One region of the Micromonospora sp. CPM1 genome, then DNA from elsewhere that is predicted to be linked to it. Evidence: riboswitches for the same ligand, from Rfam matches in the RefSeq annotation. Region 1 holds a riboswitch; the other holds the start of a gene.
The links. A riboswitch is a leader RNA that binds a small molecule or an ion and turns the genes downstream of it on or off. The one in region 1 is predicted to bind cobalamin.
Positions count from the first base shown of each region.

Region 2: it holds a riboswitch for cobalamin, as region 1 does, so the genes downstream of both, M8C11_RS06550 (acyl-CoA thioesterase) here and M8C11_RS15450 (peptidase) in region 1, are expected to answer to the same signal.

Region 1 covers NZ_JAMHIU010000011.1:37,305-48,519, forward strand. Annotated here, with positions in the region: gene M8C11_RS15415 (hypothetical protein) at 1-2,233, opposite strand, end outside; gene M8C11_RS15420 (hypothetical protein) at 2,266-3,837, opposite strand; gene M8C11_RS15425 (hypothetical protein) at 3,834-5,504, opposite strand; gene M8C11_RS15430 (response regulator transcription factor) at 5,709-6,347, opposite strand; gene M8C11_RS15435 (sensor histidine kinase) at 6,344-7,564, opposite strand; gene M8C11_RS15440 (ABC transporter permease) at 7,803-8,828, shown strand; gene M8C11_RS15445 (ABC transporter ATP-binding protein) at 8,825-9,508, shown strand; cobalamin riboswitch at 9,683-9,828, shown strand; gene M8C11_RS15450 (peptidase) at 9,926-10,975, shown strand; gene M8C11_RS15455 (hypothetical protein) at 11,011-11,215, shown strand, end outside.
Region 2 covers NZ_JAMHIU010000004.1:123,133-134,347, forward strand. Annotated here, with positions in the region: gene M8C11_RS06540 (PrsW family intramembrane metalloprotease) at 1-606, shown strand, start outside; gene M8C11_RS06545 (LysE family transporter) at 671-1,294, opposite strand; gene M8C11_RS06550 (acyl-CoA thioesterase) at 1,298-1,810, opposite strand; cobalamin riboswitch at 1,941-2,148, opposite strand; gene M8C11_RS06555 (DM13 domain-containing protein) at 2,179-2,766, opposite strand; gene M8C11_RS06560 (response regulator transcription factor) at 2,868-3,566, shown strand; gene M8C11_RS06565 (sensor histidine kinase KdpD) at 3,563-4,591, shown strand; gene abc-f (ribosomal protection-like ABC-F family protein) at 4,648-6,285, opposite strand; gene M8C11_RS06575 (multidrug effflux MFS transporter) at 6,755-7,978, shown strand; gene M8C11_RS06580 (adenylate kinase) at 8,029-8,604, shown strand; gene M8C11_RS06585 (acyltransferase domain-containing protein) at 8,605-9,552, opposite strand; gene M8C11_RS06590 (TraR/DksA C4-type zinc finger protein) at 9,602-9,913, opposite strand; gene M8C11_RS06595 (rod shape-determining protein) at 9,916-10,743, opposite strand; gene M8C11_RS06600 (hypothetical protein) at 11,206-11,215, shown strand, end outside.

The DNA.
Region 1 (11,215 bases):
GGAGGCCGGCCGCCGACCCGCTCGCCTGGTAGGCGGTGCGTGCCTGGCGGCGTGCCTGGTCGTTGTCGTAGGCGGAGCGCTGGGCCAGGTATCCGGCTCGGATCGTCTCCCAGGCCCGCAGCCGCCACGCCTCGAACGCGCCGTCGGTCCGGGTGCACCGGACCCGCACCACGACGGTGAGCCCGCCCCGCTGGTCGGTGCTGATGCCGATCGGGACCGGACCGGGGACCGGTGAGTCGAAGTCGATCTTCGCATTGCCGACGCTCTCGTTGAGGGTGACCCGGTGCTCCCCGACCGCGACCTGCGCGGCCTGCGGCGGGTTGCCGACGTCGGTGGGGTATTCGCCCTCGGACAGGCCCCAGGTGGTCCAGACGTACGCCCTGCTCGCCTCGTAGCCGGCCGGTACCGCGACCTCGCCGGTGTAGGAGGCGTACCCCCATTCGGGCTGGGACTTGTCGGTGGAGTTCTTGGGATAGTCGAACGGCCGGGCGGCCGGGTCGACGAAGGTGGCGGTGGCGAAGACCTCCGGGTCCGGGGGCGGCTCGACGCCGAAGACGTCCCAGCGGGCGGCCTTGGCGGCCCAGTTGTCGTCGTCCAGGTCGTCGACGTCGAGGAACCAGGCGGGCGGTTTGGGGACGGCGCCCGCGCTGGTGTCCTCGGACGTCCGGGTGCTCAGCCAGACCAGCGTGGCGGCGGGCTCGGGGACGACGAACTCCAGCATCAGCCGCTCGCCGTAGTTGTAGACCTGCGCCTGGTCGACCTTGTCCAGCCAGCGGTATACGCCGCTGATGTTCGCGGCGCCGGCGGCGTTGTCGAAGGAGTGGGTGTTGGTCTCAGTGACCCGGACGCTGCTCGTGGTGGTGCGGCGTTGACCGGTCTCGGTACGCAGGAGCTGCGTGGCGCTCTCGGTGATCGTCTTGGCGTACGACACCGCGGAGCTGCTGCTCGTCTCGGTCGAGGTGGACTGGTCGGCGTTGATCTCGATTCCGGCCTGGACCGGCCCGAGGCCGCTGGACACGCTGACGCCCAGCGAGGTGGAGTTCTGCTGCGACGCCGCCGTCGCCAGCGCCCGGTCCAGGCTGTTCTGCTCGGTGGACGCGAGTTCCTCGGTGGACGCGTCGATCGTCTTACTGATCGTGGTCACGGTTTCGCTGGTGCGGGTGTCGGCCACGTGGGACCGGCCGCGCGTCTCGCTGGCGAGCACGTTCTCGACGTACGAGATCTCGCCGGGCTGGTAGCGCAGCAGCGCGGTACGGATGACCATGAGGTCGCCCCGGCCGGCGATGCGGGTGTACGCGTCCAGTACCGGCACCTTCGGCTGCCCCGGGTAGGGCAGCGGGTCGGCCGGGCCGGGGTGCGACGGGATCGGTTCGGCGTCACCGGGGTCCAGTTTCGCGGTCGCCCGGCGCCGGGCGTCGTCCTGCTCGGCGGAGAACACCCGGGCGAGGCGGCTCAGCGTCGTGGTGTCCGGGACACCCAGGTCGGCCGCGGCCTGCGTGGTGGCCGCGATGGCCGGACCGAGATCGGGAAAGCCGCTGTTCCGCAGGTCCCGTACGGTGGCGTCGGTCAGGCCGACGGCGCCGGCCCGGGCGCGTAGCCGCCGCAGGGTCTGGCCGAGGTCGGCGAACCGGCCGGCCCGATCGGCGTCCGGGTCGGTCCGCGGGGGCGCCGGCGGGTCCGGAAGCAGCACGTCGCGTCCGCCGAGCAGGGCCCGGACCAGGCACGCCGCGTCGGCGTCGGAGCGGGCGAGGCGCAGCAGCGTCATCCCGCGCAGCACGCGGACCAGCACGACGGCTGCCGGTGACCGGGGGATCCGCAGGAACCGGCCCAGCACCAGCACGTCCACCACCCAGCCGGTCAGTTCCGCCGCGGCCGTGGTGAGCTGTCCGGCGTCCAGGTCGTGCTCGGTGGCCCACCCGGCGACGCCGTCGCGCAGCCCACCGACGGTCAGCCGGGCATCGACGGCCACCCGGAGCAACAGCCACAGCGTCTGCCTGCCGAGCTCGTCGAGGCGGTCGTCCCGCGCCGCCAGCCGTTTGGCCAGCAGTCGCTGCGCCCGGTCGTCGTCCCCCTCGGTGACGACCTCCCGGACCGGATCCGACCAGGCGTCCCGGAAGTCGACGACCGCGTCGATCAGTTTCGGGCCGGTGGTGCAGGCGTCGGGGGCGGCGTCGCCCTCCCGGCGCAACTGGACGAACCGCAGGCCCACGTGGGTGGTGACAGGGGTGGTCATGGTTCCCCTCCGGTCTCCCGACTCGCTTGTGGTCAGATCTTCGGCAGGTGCAGGGCCGCGGGCATGCCGTACGCGGCGAGGTGTGTGTTGAGCCGGTCCACGAGCTGGTTCCATTCGGCCCGCACGTGTGTGTTCTGGCCGGCCGTCGTCTTCACGGCCTTCTGCCACTCGTCCTCGTGCAGTGCGCCGACCAGTTCCGCGAGGGTGAACTGGTCGAACGCCACGATCGGTTCGTCGGCGCGCGGCGTGTCGGTGAGCGGGAACGCCCGCAGCGCCCCGCCGCCCGTCAGCGGGGAGTCGGCCGCACGGGCGGCGTCGTCGTACGCCGCCACATCGCGAAGGGTGGGTACGGCCCGGTTGCCGTACCTGTCGACGCGCGTGACGCCGTCGAACATCCGACCGGCGTGCAGGTCGACCCGGGCGTGCTCCCAGGGGGAGAGGAGCTGGAGGTTGGCCGGTTCGGCGGCGCCGGTGAGCATCGACAGCCGGCTGGCCCAGACGGTCTCGTCCAGGTGGTTGCCCAGCCGATGCGCCCAGTCGTTCATGCGCTTGGTGAACCGCTGGACCAGGCCGTGCTCCCATTCGCGGGAGCGGGTCCGCACGTTCCAGGCGCCCGGCAGGCGGAGGGCCATCTCGAACAGCTCGTCCCGGGACCTCCGGTAGTACGGATCCCGGGCGTACCGCGTTTCGAGGTTCGTGGGGTCTCCGGTCCTGCCGGCGGTGTCGCTGCCGTGGTGGCTCCACAGCCGGTGCAGCGTGGCGTCGTCGGCCTCGATGAAGGCCTCGTCCTCCAGCCGGGCCGCCAACTCCCACCGCGCCTGCTCGGCGGTCCGGTCGTTGACCTTCTCCCGCACGAGCTTGAAGTGGTACACCGGCGAGGCGCCGGTCGTGATCATGTGGGCGATCTGCGGTTCGGACAGCAGCAGGTCGGGGTCGTAGTCCCAGGCGTGCAGCACGTCCTCGCTCTTCAGCCCCAACGTCCGGAACAGGGTGACACCGCGGGCGTCCAGCGGAATGTCGCGCCCCCACGCCCGGGAAGCCATCACCATCCCGATGGTGCGGTTGCCGCGGGCGGTGACGAGCTTTCCGTAAGCCGGATAGTGCAGGTCCGGCCCGGTCGGCGCGTTCATCGGGATGACGTTGAGCTCCTCCGGCAACGCGACGTGGTGCCCGATCTGGTAGCGGTACCTGCTGTAGGCGATGCCGCCGTCGTACGGTGTCGGGCCGAACCGGAAGTCGTGGAACGCCTGGACGAGCGCCTGGCGGTACAGGTCGGGGTCGGTGGTGCGCAGCATGGTCGCGGCGGCGGGACCGAGCAGCGAGTCGACGATGCCGTGGAACAGCGAGTCGGCGGCACCGCCGGCGAGGAACTCGCCGGTCGTCAGCCGAGGGTTGTCCCGCCGGGCCGCCTGGTAGAGATTCTGCAGGTACGCGGATTCCAGCGCGACACCGGAACGGTCGACGAGTTGCGCCGGATCGCGCAGAAACGCGGTCGGGCCCGGCGTCACCGCCCTGGTCGCCGCCGTCTTCGCGGCCTGGGCGGTCAGCTTCTGCTGGGCCATCAGCAACCCCTGCTGCTGCACCAGCCCCACCGGCCGGGTCACGGCGACACCCGCGGCAGTTCGTCGATCAGGGTGGCGGCCAGGTCGGCGTCGACCGGGGCGGCCGCCGCCGCCGCCCGTGCCAGTCGGGGGAGCGGCACGTCACCACGGGTCAGCACCCGCCGGCCGGCGGCCAGCAGCGAGCCACCGACCCGGTCCACCACGGGCGGCACCAGTACGCCACCCAGCGTCAGCGCGGCCGTCAGGCCGCTCATCGGCTCCCCGTCGAGGTCCCTGCCGGTCAACACGTACGCGGCGACCGAACCGAGATCACGTAGGTCGTACATGGCTTGGACGGTGGGAACGGGGACGAACTGGCCCACCGTCGTCACCACGTGGACGATCTCCTCCAGAGTGGCCGGCCGGGCCGGCAGATCCCGCACCGGCACCACTTCGTCGGTGATCTCCAGGGGTACGTCGTCGAAGTGTGTGGCCACCCGCTCCCGGTAGCGGACGATCCCCTTGACGGTGCTCACCCCGGCGGCGCCGACCGAGTCGTCGAGGAACACCCGCACCCCGGCGGTGCGGATCACGGTCAGCTGCCACACCGGTCCGTCGGGCGTCGTGGTGGCCGGACCGGCGACCGGCTCGCCGTCGGAGTCCAGCAGATCCAGCCGGTAGGCGAAGCGGTCCTCGGCGCCGGCCGGGTCGACCCGGATGTGGATCGGCAGCGGCGCGCTGCCGGGTATCCCGCCCAGCCAGTCGATGTAGGTGTCGTACACGTCCTTGGCCAGCGTGAACGCGATGTCGTCGAGGACCGAGGCGGCGGCGACGAACCAGTCGGGCTGCCAGGACCAGGGCTGACCGCGAGGCGGGCGGCCCTGCTCGGGGCGGATCAGCACCACGTCGACTCCGTCCGCCCGGGCCTGCTGGACGGATGTGGGCAGCAGCGCGCCGCCGATCCCCTCGACCGCCGCGTCCAGCGCGACGGTCCCGGCCACCAGGTCGGGCTCGGTGAGCGGGGCCGCCCGCAGCGGACCGCCGAGCGTTGGCAGCGTGTCCGGGTGCCGGTGGCGCTGGATCTCGAAGGCCAGGCTCTGGTCGCAGCGGGTGGGTCCGTCCCCGGGCAGGTACGCGGCTCGCAGCGCCTGCAGCCCGTCCGCGCCGAGCAGTGGCCGCGCCGAGAACGACACGCCCGGCGCCATGGCCAGCAGCAGCCGCATCGCGCTCCAGTGCACCAGCGGGGTGGCCTTCGGCTCCGCCTCCTCGATCTCGAAGGCGCGCGCGGGCGTGAACGCGTATCCCATCGGCAGCGGCGCGTACGAGATCGACTCTCCGCCGACCACGACGCTCCGTTCGGCACCGGCGATCCGGTGCTCGACCCTCAGGTCGAAGACCAGCGGCTGGGCGGCGTCGACGTCGGTCACCATGACGGCGGACGCCTCCGGCCGCCGGTCCGCGTGCGCCGCGGTGGCGGCCTCGTAGCACCAGCCGGGCAGATAGCTCACGGTCAGCGAATCGGCGCCGTCGAAGCGGACGTGCAGGACGTTGCTCATCGCGTCGAGGCACACGAACACCGGATCTGCCGGTGCGCCGCCGTATAGCTCCAGCCAGCGGCCCTCGCCCTCGACCGTGGTGTCGAGGGTCAGCCAGACGTCCTCCAGCACGGCGCGCAGTGGCCGGGCCGCCTCGTCGGCAGCCTCCAGAAGGGTCGGCGGACCGGGGGCCATGGTTGGCAGCGTATAGACGGCGTGTCACGACGCAGTCACCTGTCGGTCACTCGCGCACCGGAAAGCGGACACCGAGGAAGCCGGCCCACCGCCGCACCTGCGTCGGCGCGGCGACACCGCAGGAGACCAAGGAACCGGGGCCACTGGCCGTCGGAGCGTGAGCAGTGACCAACGGGCGGGAACAGGCGATCGTCGGAGAGCCGGTCAACGGCGGATGAGGCCGAGGTCGGTGGCGGTGGCGACGGCGGCCGTGCGTGAGTCGACGCCGAGTTTGGCGTAGATGCGAGCCAGGTGGGACTTGACCGTGCCCTCGGTCAGGTAGAGGCGGGCGCCGATCGCCTGGTTGGACAGACCGTCCGCGACCAGCGCGATGACCTCGGTCTCGCGTCGGGTCAGGGCGGTGCCCGGCGTACGCAGGCGGTTCATCAGCCGGTCCGCGACGGCGGGCGCCAGCGTGGTGCGTCCGGCGGCGGCGGTGCGGACGGCGGCGGCCAGGTCCTCGGGTGGGGCGTCCTTGAGGAGGTAGCCGGTGGCGCCGGCCTCGATGGCGGGCAGGGTGTCGGCGTCGGAGTCGTAGGTGGTGACGATCAGCACGCGCGGTGCCCCCGGGCGGGCGGTGATCCGGGCAGTGGCTTCGGCGCCGCCCATGCCCCTCCCGAACTGGAGGTCCATCAGTACGACGTCGATGTCGCCTTCGGCGGCGCGGGTGACGGCCTCCTCGGCGGTCGCGGCCTCGGCCACGACGACGAGGCCGGGTTCGGTTTCCAGCACGGCGCGCAGCCCGGCCCGTACGACCGGGTGGTCGTCGGCCAGCAGGAGGCGGATGGGGGCGTCGTCGGTCACGGGCGGCCCTCGGGCTCGGTCTCGGTGGGTTGGGTGAGGGGAAGCTGGGCGGTCAGGGCGGTGCCGTGACCGGGCGCGGATGCGACGGCCAGCGTGCCGCCGAGGGTGTCCATGCGGGCACGCATGGCCGCCAGGCCGAAGCCGCCGCTGTCGGCGTCGGGGGCGGGCGTCCGTTCGGGGTCGAAGCCGCGCCCGTCGTCGACGACGTGCAGGGCGACGTGGTCACCGAGACGGCTGAGGGTGACCTCGGCGGTGGTGGCCCGGGCGTGGCGGACCGTGTTCGCGAGGGCGGACTGGGCGACGCGCAGGAGAGCCACCTTCTGGGGGGTCGACAGCGGCACGGGGTCGCCGACGAGGTGGAAGCGGGCGGTGAGGCGGTGGCGGGCGCTGGTGGTGGTGCACAGGCGCTCCAGTGCACCGGCCAGGGTGGTGCCCTCCAGGGCGGGCGGGGTGAGGGCGGCGACGAAGCGCCGGGCCTCGGCGAGGTTGTCCACGGCGACCTGGCGGGCCGCGTCGACGTGGCCGGCGGCGGCGTCGGTCCGGCCGGGCAGGGCGCGCTCGGCGGCGCGCAGCAGCAGTTGGATGCTGGACAGGCCCTGGGCGAGGGTGTCGTGGATCTCGCGGGCCAGACGCTCGCGTTCGGCGAGTACGCCGGCGGTGTGCTGGGCCCGGGCCAGGTCGGCCCGGGTGGCGGTGAGTTCCTCGATCAGCTGCCTGCGCTGCTCGCTCTCCCGGTACAGGGCCTGGTATCCCCACACCACCCCGACGGCGACGGCGGCGCCGAGCGCGGGACCGATAGCCACAGCCGGGGTGAAGGAGCCGGTGTGGGCGGCGAACCCGGCGACGGCAGCCGCGGCGGTGACGATCACGGCAGCCAGGCCGGCGCGGCGCGGCAGCAGGTGGAGCTGGAGGAAGTACAGCGGAAAGGCCACCCAGATCGCGTCGGGGGACAGGCCCAGCAGCAACAGCCACACGGCGCCCACGGCCGCCAGCCACCACGCGGCGGCCCGCCGCGAACGGCGGATGCGGGGCAGGAACGGCCCGGCGGCGTACGTCAGGCCGAACGCCGCCGCAGCAGCGACGATCAGTCCGGCGTGGGGCCGGTCGACGGCCACCGCCCGGCCGGCGGCCAGGACGAGCAGGCCGGCGATCAGCAGGTGAAGGCACCAGGCCAGGGCCCGGATGGTCGGCGTCAGGACGGGGGCAGCGGTGCTCACAGTGAGTCCCACGTTACCGAGGCAGGCGGTCCGGGGGCCTCTATCGAAAGTTCGAACCCGGGTGCCGTCTTCCGGCCCGCGAAGTGCCGTCCTACGCCAGACGCGCACACCGGCGTCGGCCGCGATGGTGGAGTCGTACCGCTTCCACCGCTGGAAAGGACAGGCCGAGGCCGTGTTCGTCGCCTGGAGAGATCTGAAGTTCGCCAAGGGGCGCTTTGCCCTGATGGGGACCGTCATCGTGTTGATCACCCTGCTGGTCGGGCTGCTGTCCGGGTTGACGGCCGGACTGGGCCAGCAGAACGTCTCGGCCATCACCGGCCTGCCCGCCGACAGGATCGCCTTCCAGGCACCCGGCGACGGCCAGGACGTGTCGTACTCCAACTCCACGGTCACCGAGAAGCAGTGGCAGCGGTGGGCCGAGGCCCCCGGAGTCACCGGCGCCGAACCGCTGGGCATCACCACCACCAAGGCCACCGCCGGGGACAGAAGCGCCGGGGTCTCCGCCTTCGGCGTCCGGCCCGGCTCCCGCCTGGCCCCCGACAGCGACCGGATCGACGGGCGCTCGGCAGTGCTGTCCACCAAGGCCGCCGACGACCTCGGCGTGCAGGCCGGTGACTCGGTCACGCTGGCCGCGCAGCAACTCACAGTGGCTGCCGTACGGGGCGACGCCTCCTTCAGCCACACCCCTGTGGTGTGGACCAGCTTGGACGCGTGGCAGAGGATCGCGCCTCCCACCGGGACCGGTGGCGGCGGCCCGACGGCCACCGTCGTCGCCCTGACCACCACCTCGGGGGCCGATCTGGCGGCCATCGACCGGCAGGCGGGCACCGAGACGGTCTCCGTCGACGACTCGCTGTCCGCGATCGGCTCCTACACCTCCGAGAACGGCTCCCTACAGCTGATGCGCGGCTTCCTGTTCGCCATCTCCGCCCTGGTCATCGGCGCCTTCTTCACCGTCTGGACCATCCAGCGCAGCGGTGACGTCGCCGTGCTGAAGGCACTCGGCGCCTCCACCGCCAACCTTCTCAAGGACGCCCTCGGACAGGCCGTCGTCCTGCTCACCGGCGGCACCCTGCTCGGCACCGGCATCGCCGCCGCCCTCGGCGCCCTCGTCGCCGGATCCGCGGTGCCGTTCCTCCTCACCCCGATGACCGTCCTGCTCCCCGCGGCCGTGATCGTCATCCTCGGTGCCCTCGGAGCCGCTCTGTCCATCCGCCGCATCACCTCCGTCGACCCGCTGACCGCCCTGGGGAGCGCCCGATGAGCCTGAACCTGACCGACGTCACCCTCACCTACCCCGACGGCGAGGGCCGCCTGACCGCCCTCGACCGCGTCACCCTGGACGTACCCAAGGGCAGCCTGACCGCAGTGATCGGCCCTTCCGGCTCCGGCAAGTCCAGCCTCCTCGCGGTCGCCGCCACCCTCATCACCCCCGACTCCGGCACGGTCACCGTCGACGGCACCCCCACCACCGGCATGATCAGGAGCGAACTCGCCGACCTGCGCCGCCGCAGGATCGGCATCGTCTTCCAGCAGCCCAACCTGCTGCCCTCCCTCACCGCCGCCGAGCAGCTCCAGGTCATGGCCCACATCGACGGCCGCCCGCCGGCCACGGCCCGCACCCGCGCCATGGAACTCCTCGACGCGGTCGGCCTCGCCGGCCAGGCCGACCGCCGGCCGCACCAGCTCTCCGGCGGCCAGCGCCAGCGCGTCAACATCGCCCGCGCCCTGATGAACGACCCCACCGTGCTGCTCGTCGACGAACCCACCAGCGCCCTCGACCACGAACGCGGCACCGCCGTCATCGACCTGATCACCCGCCTCACCCACCAGCAGGCCACCGCCACGGTCCTGGTCACCCACGACCGCGCCCACCTCACCGCCGCCGACCAGGTCGCCGAAGTCCACGACGGCGCCCTCCACCTTCCGGCACCGGCCCGCTGAAGCGGCGCGACCCACGAGCTGTCCGGCCCGCAGCAGCAACCCGGCGTACGCCGGGACGCCGGCCCGTCCCCGGCCGGCGGGAACGCGGTCGTGGCCGACGGAATGTGAGACCGCCGACTCCGCCGCTCGTCACGGCACGTGTGCGGCTCCTGGCGCATTGACACCGGGGCTACGGCCACATAAGACTGTCGCGACAACTGAACCACCGCGTGTACGTGCGGGGGAAGACCGGTCGAAATCCGGCGCTGGCCCGCAACGGTAGGCCGTCCAGTGGACTCTGGCGGCGAGCCCGAATACCCGTCGTACGCGTGAATCCGCTCCCCACCCGTCGTGGCCCACGGGTCGGAGTCCCGACCGACCCGGCGCTGCCGCGTCGGCCGGGCTTTTGACGACCGCCGGGCCGGAAAGGCGCTTCCGATGGTCGTCCGCCGAAGCCGGCACCGCCTGCTCGCGCTCCTCTGCGGCGTGCTCGCCGCCCTCACCCTCACCCTCACCACACCAGCCGTCGCCGCACCCGAGCGCGCCGCAGTCACCCGCCCCGAGGCCGCCGCCGGCTGGCTCGCCCGGCAACTCGTCGACGGCGAACGCTTCGAGGCGGTCTTCGACGGTGTCGCCTACCCCGACCAGGGGCTGACCCTCGACGCCGTGTTCGCCTTCGCCGCGGCCGGCGCCGCCGACAACCACAGCGCCGACGCGCTGGCCTGGGTCACCCGGCCGGACATCCGCGGCGGCTACCTCGGCGACGGCGTCTCCGAGGCGTACGCGGGCGCGACAGCCAAGCTCGCCCTCGCCGTGCAGGTGCGCGGCGGCGATCCGACCGACGTCGGCGGGGTGGACCTGATCGCCCGGCTGCGCTCGCTCCAGACGCCGGTCGGCAGGTTCAGCGACCGGTCCGCGTACGGCGACTACAGCAACGCGTTCAGCCAGTCCTTCGCGCTGCTCACGCTGGTCCGTACGGCGGCCGGGGCGCCACCGGCGGCGGCCGCCTGGCTGGCCGGCACCCGATGCCCGGACGGCGGCTACCCGCTGCTGCCCGCGCAACCGGTCTGCGTGTCCGACGTGGACGCGACCGCGCTCGCGACGCAGGCGCTGCGCGCCGCGGGGCGTCCGGCCGACGCCGCCGCCGGGCTGCGCTGGCTCGTGTCCGTCCAAGGTGCCGACGGCGGCTTCGCCAACGCCGCCGGCACGCCGAACGCCAACAGCACCGGCCTCGCCGCGCAGGCCCTGCGCGACGGCAGCCGGCCCGTGGCCTGGGCGCGCGCCCGGGCGTTCCTCGCCGGACTCCAGGTCGGCTGCGCCGGGGCACCGGCGGACCGGGGCGCGGTCGACTTCGACGGCGGCGGCTTCGACCCGGCCACCGCACCGCGAGCCACCGCCCAGGCTGTCCTCGGTCTCACCGGGACCGGGTACGCCCGCCTGTCCGCCGCCGGTGCCGAACCCGGCGCGCCGGCGCTCGCCTGCCCGTGAACCCCCTCGCCGCTCACCCGATCACAGGAGGACCCGTGTTCCGTCACCGTTCCACAGTCCGCAGTTGGCTGGCCGGCCTGCTGGCCGCCGCCGTGGCGGGCGTCGCGCTGACCGCCGCCGAACCCGCGCCCCGGGCGGCGCACGCCGCCGCCTGCGTCGGTACCTCGGGAGTCACAGTGGTCGTCGACTTCGCCGCGCTCGGCGGCGGCGTCCAGGTCGGATGTGCCCCGGGTGACCCGG
Region 2 (11,215 bases), on a different contig from region 1:
GGCGTGGTCGCCGCCGGCTGGCTGGAGTACGGCACACTGCACCGCCTCGGTGTCCTGCCGATGGCGCTCGTCGGCCTGGCCGAGGAGACCGCCAAGCTGATCGTGCCGGCCGGCATCCTGCTGCTGTGGCGGCGGCACCCGTCCCCGGCGCAGGGGCTGGTGATCGGCGTGGCCTCCGGCGCCGGGTTCGCCGCGCTGGAGACCATGGGCTACGCGTTCGCCGCGTTCGTCGGGTCGGAGGGCAACCTCGGCGCGGTCGAGCGGACGCTGCTGGTACGCGGTCTCACCGCGCCCGCCGCGCACCTGGCGTGGACCGGGCTGACCGCCGCCGCGCTGTTCACGTTCGCCGCCGCGCCCGGCGGCCGCAGACTCGCGGCGTTCCTGCTCACCTTCGCCGCCGCCGTCACGCTGCACACCTGCTGGGACACGTTCGGCACCCAGCCCGCGTACGTGTTCATCGGCGGCGTGTCACTGGGCTGGGTGCTGCTGCGCCTGCACCTGGACCGCGAGCGGCCGCCGGCGTCCGGGACGCCGCCGGCGTCGAACCGGGACCGGCCTCATGATCATCGCCAGTTCGCCGAGGTGGCGGGGTCGGAGCACTTCTGATGCCGCCACCTCGGCGTGATGGAGTCGATCAACCGGCCCGGGCATCGCCGACCCCCGACGCGTCTCAGCCGGCGGCCAGCCGGACGCCGAGCGCGACGAAGGCGACAGCGCAGAGCCGGTCGACGCGCCGCGACCAGCGGCTGTCGCCCCATCGGCCGGCGAACCGCCCGGCGCCCACCCCGAGCGCCAGGTCCACGGTGAGCTGCACCGCGACGAACATCGCACCGAGCAGCACCAGCTGCGCCGCCACCGGGCCCGCCTCGGGCCGGACGAACTGCGGCAGGAACGCCACGCTGAACAGGATCATCTTCGGGTTGAGCAGGTTCGTCAGCAGCCCGCGCCGGAACGCCCGCCCGGCGCCGCCGTCCGGCCGGTCCGCCGGGGCGCCGGGCCGGCCCGTGCCGCGCAGCGCCCGCAGGCCCAGCACGATCAGGTACGCCGCACCGGCCCACCGGATCGCGGTGAACAGCACCGGGGACGCGGCGATGACGGTGGCGAGCCCGGCCACCACGGCGGCGACGTGCACCGCCTCCCCGGCGGCGACCCCGAGCGCGGCCACCGCGCCGGCCCGCGGGCCGTACCGGGTGGCGTTCGCGAGCACGAACATCATGTCCGGCCCCGGGGTGAGCATGAGCACCACGATCGCGGCCAGGTAACCGGCGAGCGTGGCCGCGGACAGTCCGAGCACCGCTCAGCCCTCCCCGGCGCCGTCGAGCAGCGCCCGGCGCAGCGCCAGCCGGTGTTCGCGCCGGATCTGCGCCTCCCGGTAACGCCGCCGGTCACCGTCGGTCTCGGCGCGCAGCGGCGGCACCGGCCGGGGCTGCCCGTCGTCGTCCACCGCCACCATCACCAGGTGTGCGGTGGCCACGTCGACCGGCGGCACCGCGCGGTCCCACCGGTCCGCGCTGACCTTCACCGCCACCTCCATCGAGCTGCGGCCGGCCCAGGTGATCCGGGCGTCCACGTGGACCACGTCCCCGACGCGTACCGCGCGCAGGAACGCGGTCTCGTCGATCGCGGCGGTGACGGCCGGTCCGTCGGAGTGGCGGGCGGCGACCACGCCGGCGACGGAGTCGATCAGGTTGAGGATGCGCCCGCCGTGGACCGTGCCCATCAGGTTGGTGTGGTGCTGGTCCATGATCTGCGACAGGGTCAGGTGCGAGGCCGACGGTGGTCGGCCGGTGAGCGTGATGGTGTCGGGCACTGTGCGGTTCCGTCCTCGCAGAAGCGGACCGCCGACCGGCCGGGGTGTGCACGTCGAGGGCACGCCGACGGCGCACCGTACGGCGTGTCACCCGCCCGACCCACCCGCGAGGTCGACGGCGGCGCGCACCGGTGGTACGCGCGACGCGGGCAGGTCTTCGGACTCGCGGGCGTGACACGAGGTCGCCTACTGGCCGCCGCTTCCCAGGCCGTGGCCCAGTGCTGTTGACGGCTGTCGTTCCCACTCACCGCTGCGGGGCAGTCCCGGATTCCCACCGGGTTCCCTCTTACGACACCCGGCCGTCGCCGACCGGGTGAACCAGCGCTTCCCGCAGCGTAGCCCAGCGTCCGAGGCCGGCGGCACAGGCGTCAGGCCGGCGCCGATCCCGTCACGGCGGCGGCCAGCGGGGCCGCGCCGAACGACACCGCGAACCGCTTGCACCAGATCGACACGCTGCGCAGACCGTCCAGGTCCACAGTCGCCGGGATGTCGTACGCCTGGTCGCCGACGTTGCCCTTGAGCCGGCCCAGCTCGACCCAGCGGCCGTCGTCGAACACCCGCCAGCCGGCCCGGCCGGGCAGCACCTTCCGGTCGGTGAGCCACACCCGCAGGTCCGGTCCGTCCGAGGTGTCCAGTCCTCGCAGCAGAAGCTGCCGGCGGCCGTCGGCGAGGCGGACCAGCTGCGCCCGGCCGGACGTGTCGTGCTCGTGGGTGACGAAGTCACCGGCGGCGAGGACCACGTCGGCGGGCGGTGCGCCGGTCGGCGACGAGCTGGCAGTGCCGGTCTCCGGTGGGCCGGTCGTCCCGGCCGGCAGCGGCTCCGCCACAGTGGGCAGCGCCTCGCGCACCTCGCGGTCGGTCACCAGCCGCCACGGCTGGAACAGGTACAGGCTCACCCCGAGGCCGGTGACGGCCACGACGGCGAGCACCGACAACACCACACGTCTTCTGCCCATGCCCCGACGGTAGGCGCGGACCCGGCGGAAAGATCTTTCCGTCCGCTTACGGCTCGACCGCGGGCCGCCGCACCGGGCCGCCGGTGGGTAGCGTCTGGCCCATGGGGCGCTACGTGCTCGTCGTCGACGACGACCGGACGGTGAGCGACGTCGTCCGGCGCTACCTGGAACAGGACGGCTGCCGGGTCCGGCTGTCCTTCGACGGGCCGGACGCGCTCGCCGCGGCCGAGGAGGAGCCACCCGACCTGGTGGTCCTCGACCTGATGATGCCGGGCCTCGACGGCATCGAGGTGTGCCGGCGGCTGCGTCGCCGGCTGCCCGGCCTGCCCGTGGTCATGCTCACCGCGCTCGGGGACGAGGCCGACCGGGTCGCCGGGCTGGAGGTCGGCGCGGACGACTACGTGACCAAGCCGTTCTCGCCGCGCGAACTCGTGCTGCGCATCAGGTCGGTGCTCCGGCGCGCCGCCCCGCAGGACCGGGGACCGACCGGGGTGCTGCGCGACGGGGACCTCACCGCGGACACCGACCGGCGCGTCGCCGATCGCGGCGGGCAGCCGCTGTCGCTGACCGTACGGGAGTTCGACCTGCTCGCGTTCCTGCTGGCGAACCCGGGACGCGCCTGGTCGCGGGCCGAGCTGCTGGACCGCGTGTGGGGCTGGCGGTTCGGCGACCAGTCCACTGTCACCGTCCACGTCCGGCGGTTGCGGGAGAAGATCGAGGACCACCCGGCGCAGCCCCGCCGCATCGTCACCGTGTGGGGCGTCGGCTACCGGTACGAGCCGTCGGACACGTCCCGGTGAACGAGCTGCTGGTCATCGGGCTCTACGCCCTCCTCGCCGGCGCGGTCGTCGGCGCGCTCGGCGTCGGCGCGCTGCGGCTGGTGCGCCACCGGTCGATCCTCGCGCACATCGCGGTGCTGCTCGCGGTCACCATCGCCTCGGTGACGGCGGGCGTCACGGCCGTCGCCCAGGCCATGTTCCTGTCCGCGCACGACCTCCAGGTCGTCCTCGTCACGGTCGCGGCGTCCGCGGCGGTCAGCCTGGCCGTCGGGGTGGCGTTCGCCCGCCGGCTGGCGCAGGCGGCGGTCTGGGCCGACCAGGCCCGGCAGCGGGAACGGCAGCTGGAGGCCGGCCGCCGCGAGCTGGTCGCGTGGGTCTCGCACGACCTGCGTACGCCGCTGGCCGGGCTGCGGGCGATGGCGGAGGCACTGGAGGACCGGGTGGTCGACGAGCCGGCGGCGGTGGCCGAGTACCACCGCCGGATCCGGGTCGAGACGGACCGGATGACCCGCCTGGTCGACGACCTGTTCGAGCTGTCCCGGATCAACGCCGGAGCGCTGCGGCCCGCGCTGTCCCCGGTCCCGCTCGGCGACGTGGTCTCCGACGCGATCGCCGCCACCGCGCCGCTGGCCGCCGACCGGCGGGTCCGGGTGCTCGCCCCGGAGACCGGCTGGCCGACCGTCCGGGCCGCCGAGGCCGAACTCGCCCGCGTCGTGACGAACCTGTTGGTCAACTCCGTTCGGTACACGCCACCGGACGGCACCGTGCGCATCGACGCCGGCCGGGACGACGACGACGCGTGGCTCGCCGTCTCCGACACCTGCGGCGGCATTCCCGAAGCGGACCTGCCCCGGGTGTTCGACGTGGCGTTCCGGGGCACCCGGGCCCGTACCCCCGCACCGGCCGGCGCCGACGAGGCGGCGCCGGCCGGCGGCGGTCTGGGCCTGGCGATCGTGCGCGGACTGGTCGAGGCGCACGGCGGGCGGGTGCACGCGCACAACGTGACCGGCGGGTGCCGGTTCGTCGTCCGCCTGCCGGCGGTCTGACCGCCCGCCCGGCCCACCGGGCGGGGTCGCCGCCGCCTGCGGGCGCGGCGGGCCGGTCAGCCGGCGTCCGGGGGACCGGTCTCCACCAGGCGTCCCTCGGTCAGGCGCAGCCAGCGGCCGACGTTGATCGCGGCGAGGAACCGCTCGTCGTGGCTCACCACCAGCAGTGCGCCCCGGTAGGCGTTGAGCGCGCTCTCCAGCTGGCCGACGCTGACCAGGTCGAGGTTGTTCGTCGGCTCGTCGAGCAGCAGGAGCTGTGGCGCCGGTTCGGCGCCGAGCACGCAGGCGAGCGTGGCGCGCAGCCGCTCACCGCCGGAGAGCACCCCCACCGGCAGGTGCGCGCGCGGGCCGCGGAACAGGAAGCGGGCGAGCAGGTTCATCCGCTGCGCGTCGGGGGCCTGCGGCGCGAACACGGCGAGGTTCTCCGCGACGGTACGGTCCAGGTCCAGCAGGTCCAGCCGCTGCGACAGGTACGCGATCCGGCCCTCGGCGCGGGTGATCCGGCCGTTCTCGGGCTCCAGGTCGCCGTCGATCAGGCGCAGCAGCGTCGACTTGCCCGCGCCGTTGCCGCCGAGCAGGGCGATCCGCTCCGGGCCACGGATCGTCAGGTCGACACCGTCGGCGGCGAACAGCGACCGCTCGCCGTGCCGGACCCGGACCTGTTCGGCGGTCAGCAGCGTGCGTCCGGCCGGCACGGTGGTGGCGGGCAGCTCCACGGTGATCGTCTTCTCGTTGCGCAGCGCCCGCTCGGCCTCGTCGAGGCGGGCCCGGGCGTCGTCGACCCGCCCGGAGTGCATCTCGTTCGCCTTGCCCGCGGCCACCTGCGCGTCCCGCTTCAGGCCGCCGGCGACGATCCTCGCCAGGCCCGCGTTCTTCAGGTTGCGGGCGGCGTTCCCGGCCCGCCGGGCGGCGCGCTCACGGGCCTCCTGCAGCTCCCGCTTCTCCCGCTTGAGCTCCTGTTCGGCGCTGCGGACGTTCTTCTCCGCCACCTCCTGCGCGGCCCGCACCGCCGCCTCGTACGAGGTGAAGTTCCCGCCGTGGAAGCGCACCTCACCGCGGTCGAGTTCGGCGATGCGCTCCATCCGGTCCAGCAGCGCCCGGTCGTGACTGACCAGCAGCAGGCAGCCGTTCCACTGCTCCAGCACGTCGTAGAGCCGGTGCCGGGCGTCGAGGTCGAGGTTGTTCGTCGGCTCGTCCAGCAGCAGCACGTCGGGCTGCTTGAGCAGTTGCGCCGCCAGGCCGAGGGAGACCACCTGCCCACCGCTGAGCGTGTCCAGGCGACGGTCGAAGGCGAGGTCGCCGAGCCCGAGCCGGTCGAGCTGGGCCCGGGTGCGTTCCTCGATGTCCCAGTCGCTGCCGATGGTGGTGAAGTGCTTCTCGTCGGCGTCGCCGGCCTCGATGGCGTGCAGCGCCGCGATCAGCGGGGCGATCTCCAGCACCTCGGCCACCGTCAGGTCGGCGGCCAGCGGCAGGCTCTGCGGGAGGTAGCCCAGCACGCCGTCGACGGTGATCGACCCGGCGGTGGGCCGGTGCTCACCGGCGATCAGCTTGAGCAGCGTGCTCTTGCCGGCGCCGTTCGGCGCGACCAGGCCCGTACGGCCGCCGCCGAGCGTGAAGGAGAGGTCCTGGAAGACCGGGGTGTCGTCCGGCCAGGAGAAGGTCAGGTTCGAGCAGACGATGAAGGAACGGGACATCGGGAAGACAACCTCGGAGTGAGGGCAGGCGGACCGGAGCCGCCCGGCAGGGGGACATGGTCTTGGGGAACGACGAGGCGACCACGGCGAACGGCGCTGATCCGCGCGTGCCGGTGGTCTGTCACATGCCCGGGCTCACCCGGAGATGTCGTCGTCACCCGCCATGTCTGATCTCCCTGCTTGCCAGTCCTGGACTGGATCACTCCGCTCCACCGTAGCACCGACGACGCTCGCCGGGCGGTCCCGCACACGGGCGTGCCGGAACCGGCGGACCGCGCCAGGTCCGCGGGACGTGACACCGAGCAGCGCGTGACCTGCGTTACCTCTCGCCGAGACGGGAATGTGATCACCGGAGGCGTATTTGACTCAGGGTGTGAGTGCCGCACCCTCTCGCGCCCGGCCGCACGCCGACCGGGCCGGGACGCCCCAGAAGACCGATGCCACCCCGACGCCCACCCCGGGCGACCTGATGAGCCGCAGTCAGCGGCTCAAGCTCGTGCTGGTCCTCGGCTCGCTGATCGCTGTGGGTCCGCTGACCATCGACATGTACCTGCCCGCGCTGCCCGCCATCGTCAGCGACTTCGCGACCACGTCGGCGGCGGTCCAGCTGACGCTCACCGGCACGCTCGCCGGGCTCGCCATCGGGCAGTTGCTGATCGGGCCGCTGTCGGACGCGGTCGGGCGGCGCCGCCCGCTGATCGCCGGTCTCCTGCTGCACATCCTGGCGTCGGCGCTGTGCGTGGTCGCCCCGAACGTCGCCGTCCTCGGCGTCCTGCGCGTCGTGCAGGGCCTCGGTGTCGCCGCGACCGCCGTGGTAGCGATGGCGGTGGTGCGTGACCTGTTCAGCGGGTCGGCGTTCGCCACGATGCTGTCCCGGCTGCTGCTGGTGATGGGTGCGGCGCCGGTCCTCGCCCCGACGCTGGGCGGCGGCGTGCTGCGGTGGACCGACTGGCGCGGCGTCTTCGTGGTCCTGGCCGTCTTCGGGGTGCTGCTCGTCGTGCTGGCCACGCTCGCGCTGCCCGAGACGCTCCCACCCGCACGTCGCCAGCGTGGCGGAGTCGTCGCGACCGTGAAGACGTACGGCGGACTGCTGCGGGACCGGGTCTTCGTCGGCCTGGTCCTGGTCGCCGGGCTCGCCATGGCCGCGCTGTTCGCGTACGTCGCGGGGTCGTCGTTCGTCCTCCAGGACACCTACGGGCTTGACGAGCAGGAGTTCGGCCTGGCGTTCGGCGCGGGCGCGGTGGGCCTGATCGGCGCCACCCAGTACAACGTGCGGCTGCTGCGCCGCTACCCGTCGCAGTGGATCCTGGTGACGTCGCTGGCGGCGGGCACGGTGGCCGGGCTGGCCCTGGTGGTGTTCGCCGCGACCGGCTTCGGTGGGCTGCCCGCCCTGCTCGTGTCGCTGTGGCTGGTGCTGGCGGCGGCGGGCCTGGCCATGCCGAACGCCCCGGCGCTGGCGCTGTCCCGCCACGGCGAGGCCGCCGGCACCGCGTCCGCCCTGCTCGGTGCGGTGCAGTTCGGCGTGGGCGCGGTGGCCGCGCCGCTGGTGGGCGTGCTCGGCACCGGCGCGGTGGCGATGGCCCTGGTGGTGGCCGGCGGGATGGTGGCGGCACTGCTGGTGCTGCTGGTCGTCGTCCGGCCGTCCCAGCTCGCCGGCCTGGAGGCGGCGCCGGCGGTCGCTGTCGCGCACTGACCCGGCCGCCCCGGATCGCGCCGGGCGCGCGCGGTGCCTACGCTGCTGCCATGAGCGCCCCGGCCCGCATCCTGGTCGAGGGCATCCACGGCTCCGGCAAGTCGACGCTCGCCGCGCATCTGGCGCAGCGGTTCGGCCTGCCCTGGCATCCGGTGGACGACCTGCTGTGGGAGCCGGGCTGGGTCGAGGTGCCGGTGGCCGAGCAGCGTCGCCGGATCGAGGCGATCTGCCGGCGCGACAGGTGGATCGTCGACGGCGCGTACCACGGCTGGCGGGACGTGGTCCTGGGCCGCGCCGACCTGGTGATCGGCCTGGACTACCCGCGCGGCGTCTCGTTCCGGCGGCTGCTGCGGCGCACGCGGCGGCGGCTGGCGAGCGGCGAGCTGATCTGCAACGGCAACCGGGAGACGCTGCGCAGCGTGCTGTCCCGCGACTCGATCCTGGTGTGGCACCTGACCGGGTTCGGCCGGGCGCGGCGGCGGATGCGGGCCTGGGCGGCCGACCCGGCCGGGCCGCCGGTGCTGCTGTTCGACGACCCGGCCGCTCTCGACGACTGGTTGGCGCGCGGAGCGCCGGTGACACCGTGGGCCGGGCCGGGCCGGGGCGGCCCGCGGCCGCTGACGTGACTACATCGGGAAGCGGCCCTGGCGCCACTGCCAGTGCCGGCCCGCCCGCATGTGGTCGATCACCGCGCGCTGGAGCGCGGTGCGGCGCGGCAGCCGGTCCAGCGGCGTGCTGAGGCTGCGGAACACGAACCGCAGCACCTCGACGTCGCCGTCGGGCGTGTCCTGCTCCCGGTGGGGCTCCAGCGTGAACCGCCGCTGGAACCGGATGATGTTGGAGTCCTCCGGCAGGTATTCGCGCAACTGCGGGTCGAGCAGCCAGGAGCCGCAGGAGAACGCGGCGTAGTGCTCGCCGGGGAAGTGGCGCGGGAAGAACGCGCGGGCCCGCTCCAGCGACGCGTCGACCGCCTCCGGGGTCAGCGGTCCCGAGTCCGGGATGTGCAGGCCGATCGCGCCGTCGTCGCCGCGCTGGTGCTGGAGCCGGCCCAGCTCGTAGAGGCCACCGCGCACGTGCAGCGTCAGCCAGCTCTGCATGACCGGCCAGCCGTCACCGTTCATCCGCCGGTCGACAGCGAGGTTGTTGCCCAGGTCGGCGAGCGTCGCCCAGGACACGTCGTCGGGGACGCCGTGGTCGCGGTGGTAGGCGCGCACGGCGTCGACCAGTGCGAGGTACGCGTAGACGTAGAGGTGCCGCCAGGCCGGACCCCGGTCGCGGGGCAGCGCCGGGCCCGGGGTCAGCCAGGCGTGGCCGCCGAGGTCGGCGCGGACCAGGGCGGTCGAGCGGTCGAGCAGCCAGCGCAGCTCGGGAGTCCACAGTGGTGAGCCGGGCTCCGGCCAGGCCGCCAGGATCTCGGCGGCGTCGTCGGGGCGGACCGCGAGCCGGTCCAGCAGCGCGGGCGCGTGCGCCCGGGCGGGCAGCGGCGCGGAGGGCCGGTCACCGGCGAGCCGGTGCACCCGGTCGACCTCCTCGGCGGGCACGCCGAGCCGGCCGGCGACGTCATCGACATCCATGGCGGTGACGCTACCGGCCGGCGCCCGCCCCGACGGCCCCGTGCGGTGCTCAGCGCCGTTGCTGGCACGGCACGCAGAAGCGGGCCGAGGGCAGGATCTCCAGGCGGGCGGTCGGGATGTCCTGCCCGCAGCGCTCGCAGGCGCCGTACGTGCCCTCGGACATCCGCTTCAGTGCCTGGGCGGTGTCCGCGACGCCCTGCCGGGCGGTCTCGATCAGCCGGCGCAGCGTGTCCGGGTCGTGCCCGCCGTAGTCGGGCTGCCGCGTGTGCAGCGTCAGCTCGGTGAGCTGGTCGGTGTACTCGCCGAACTGCCGGTCCAGCAGTTCGCGCAGCGTGTCGGTGCGGTTGAGGGCGTGCGTCATGATCAGGCGCTCCTTTCCGGGCGGCGCTCGGTGTCGTGCGGGTGTCGCAGGGCCGAGATGGCGGCCATCCCGGCGCCGGTCAGCGCGGCGGTACGGGGTGACGCGGCGCGGTGCACAGTCGCGCCGAGCGTGGCGACCAGGCGGGCCGTCACGTCGGGCCGGGTGGCGCCGTCACCGATGACGATCGGGCCACGGGCCAGCGCGGCGCGGACCTGGGGCCGCAGCGCCGCGTCCTGACGCAGCTCGCGTACCAGCCGGGAGGTGGTGTCGGCGAGCATGGCGGCGGTCGTCGCGTGGTTCAGGTCCCGGGTGCCGGCCTCCGCCCGCCGGGCGGCGACCACCCGGCCGTCCTCCAGCAGCGCCACCTCGGTGAGCTGGGCGCCGATGTCGGCGACGAGCAGGGTGCCGGCGGCGGCGCCGGCGCCGATGGCGCCCGCCCGGACGCTGTCGAGGAACAGCAGCCGGGACGGGGCGAGCACGGCGGTGAGCACCCGGCGGGTCGCCTCCTGCTCGGCCGGCGCGGCGAGCACCGGACGGCAGGCCACGACCAGCGCGCCGACCGGCACCGGGGTGCGGTGGTCGCGCAGGATCTGCCGCAGCTCGGAGACGCAGGCCGGACCGTCGACGATCCGGCCGCGCCGGACGACCGGGCTGCGCAGGCCGTGGCCGAGCGGGACGCTCAGCGTCCGGCCCGGTCCCAGCCAGATCCGCAGCAGGCTGCTGCCGAGGTCCACGGCGAGCGGCGCCGCGTCGACGGTCACCGGCGGGCGGCTGCCGTGGGAGCGGCCGATCAGCATGCCGGTACGGGCCGGAGGACGAATGGCGGTCACAGGGTGCGGCATACCGACCTCTTTCGGATCAGGGTGCCCAACGGGCGGTGGACGGTGCGGGGAAGGGGCGTGGCCGGGGCCGCAGGGCGTCGGATTCACTCGACGACGCCGGCGGCCGGGGGCTCAGACGCGCTTCTGGTCGCCGCTCGCAGATCGGGACGCGACGAGTCCGGCGAACACCGGTGGTGGAGCCATCGACGTGCGGGTCATGCTCACCACCTCCTCGCTGCTCGGGTACCGCCTCGGACCTCCAGCGTCGCCGGGAACACCACGCGCGGCAGTGCACGCCACCGGCCAACAACGGGCGCAATGATTGCCGGTGGCCGGAACCCGGATCCGCCCATACCCCGTGGCTATGGTTGACACATGGAGAACGCGAGCCCAGCTCGAACGTCCATCGCGTCGCCCTGACGCCGGCCGGCTCCGGCGAGCCCGCGGCGACCGCGTCCGAAGGAGGTCCCCGTGATCATCG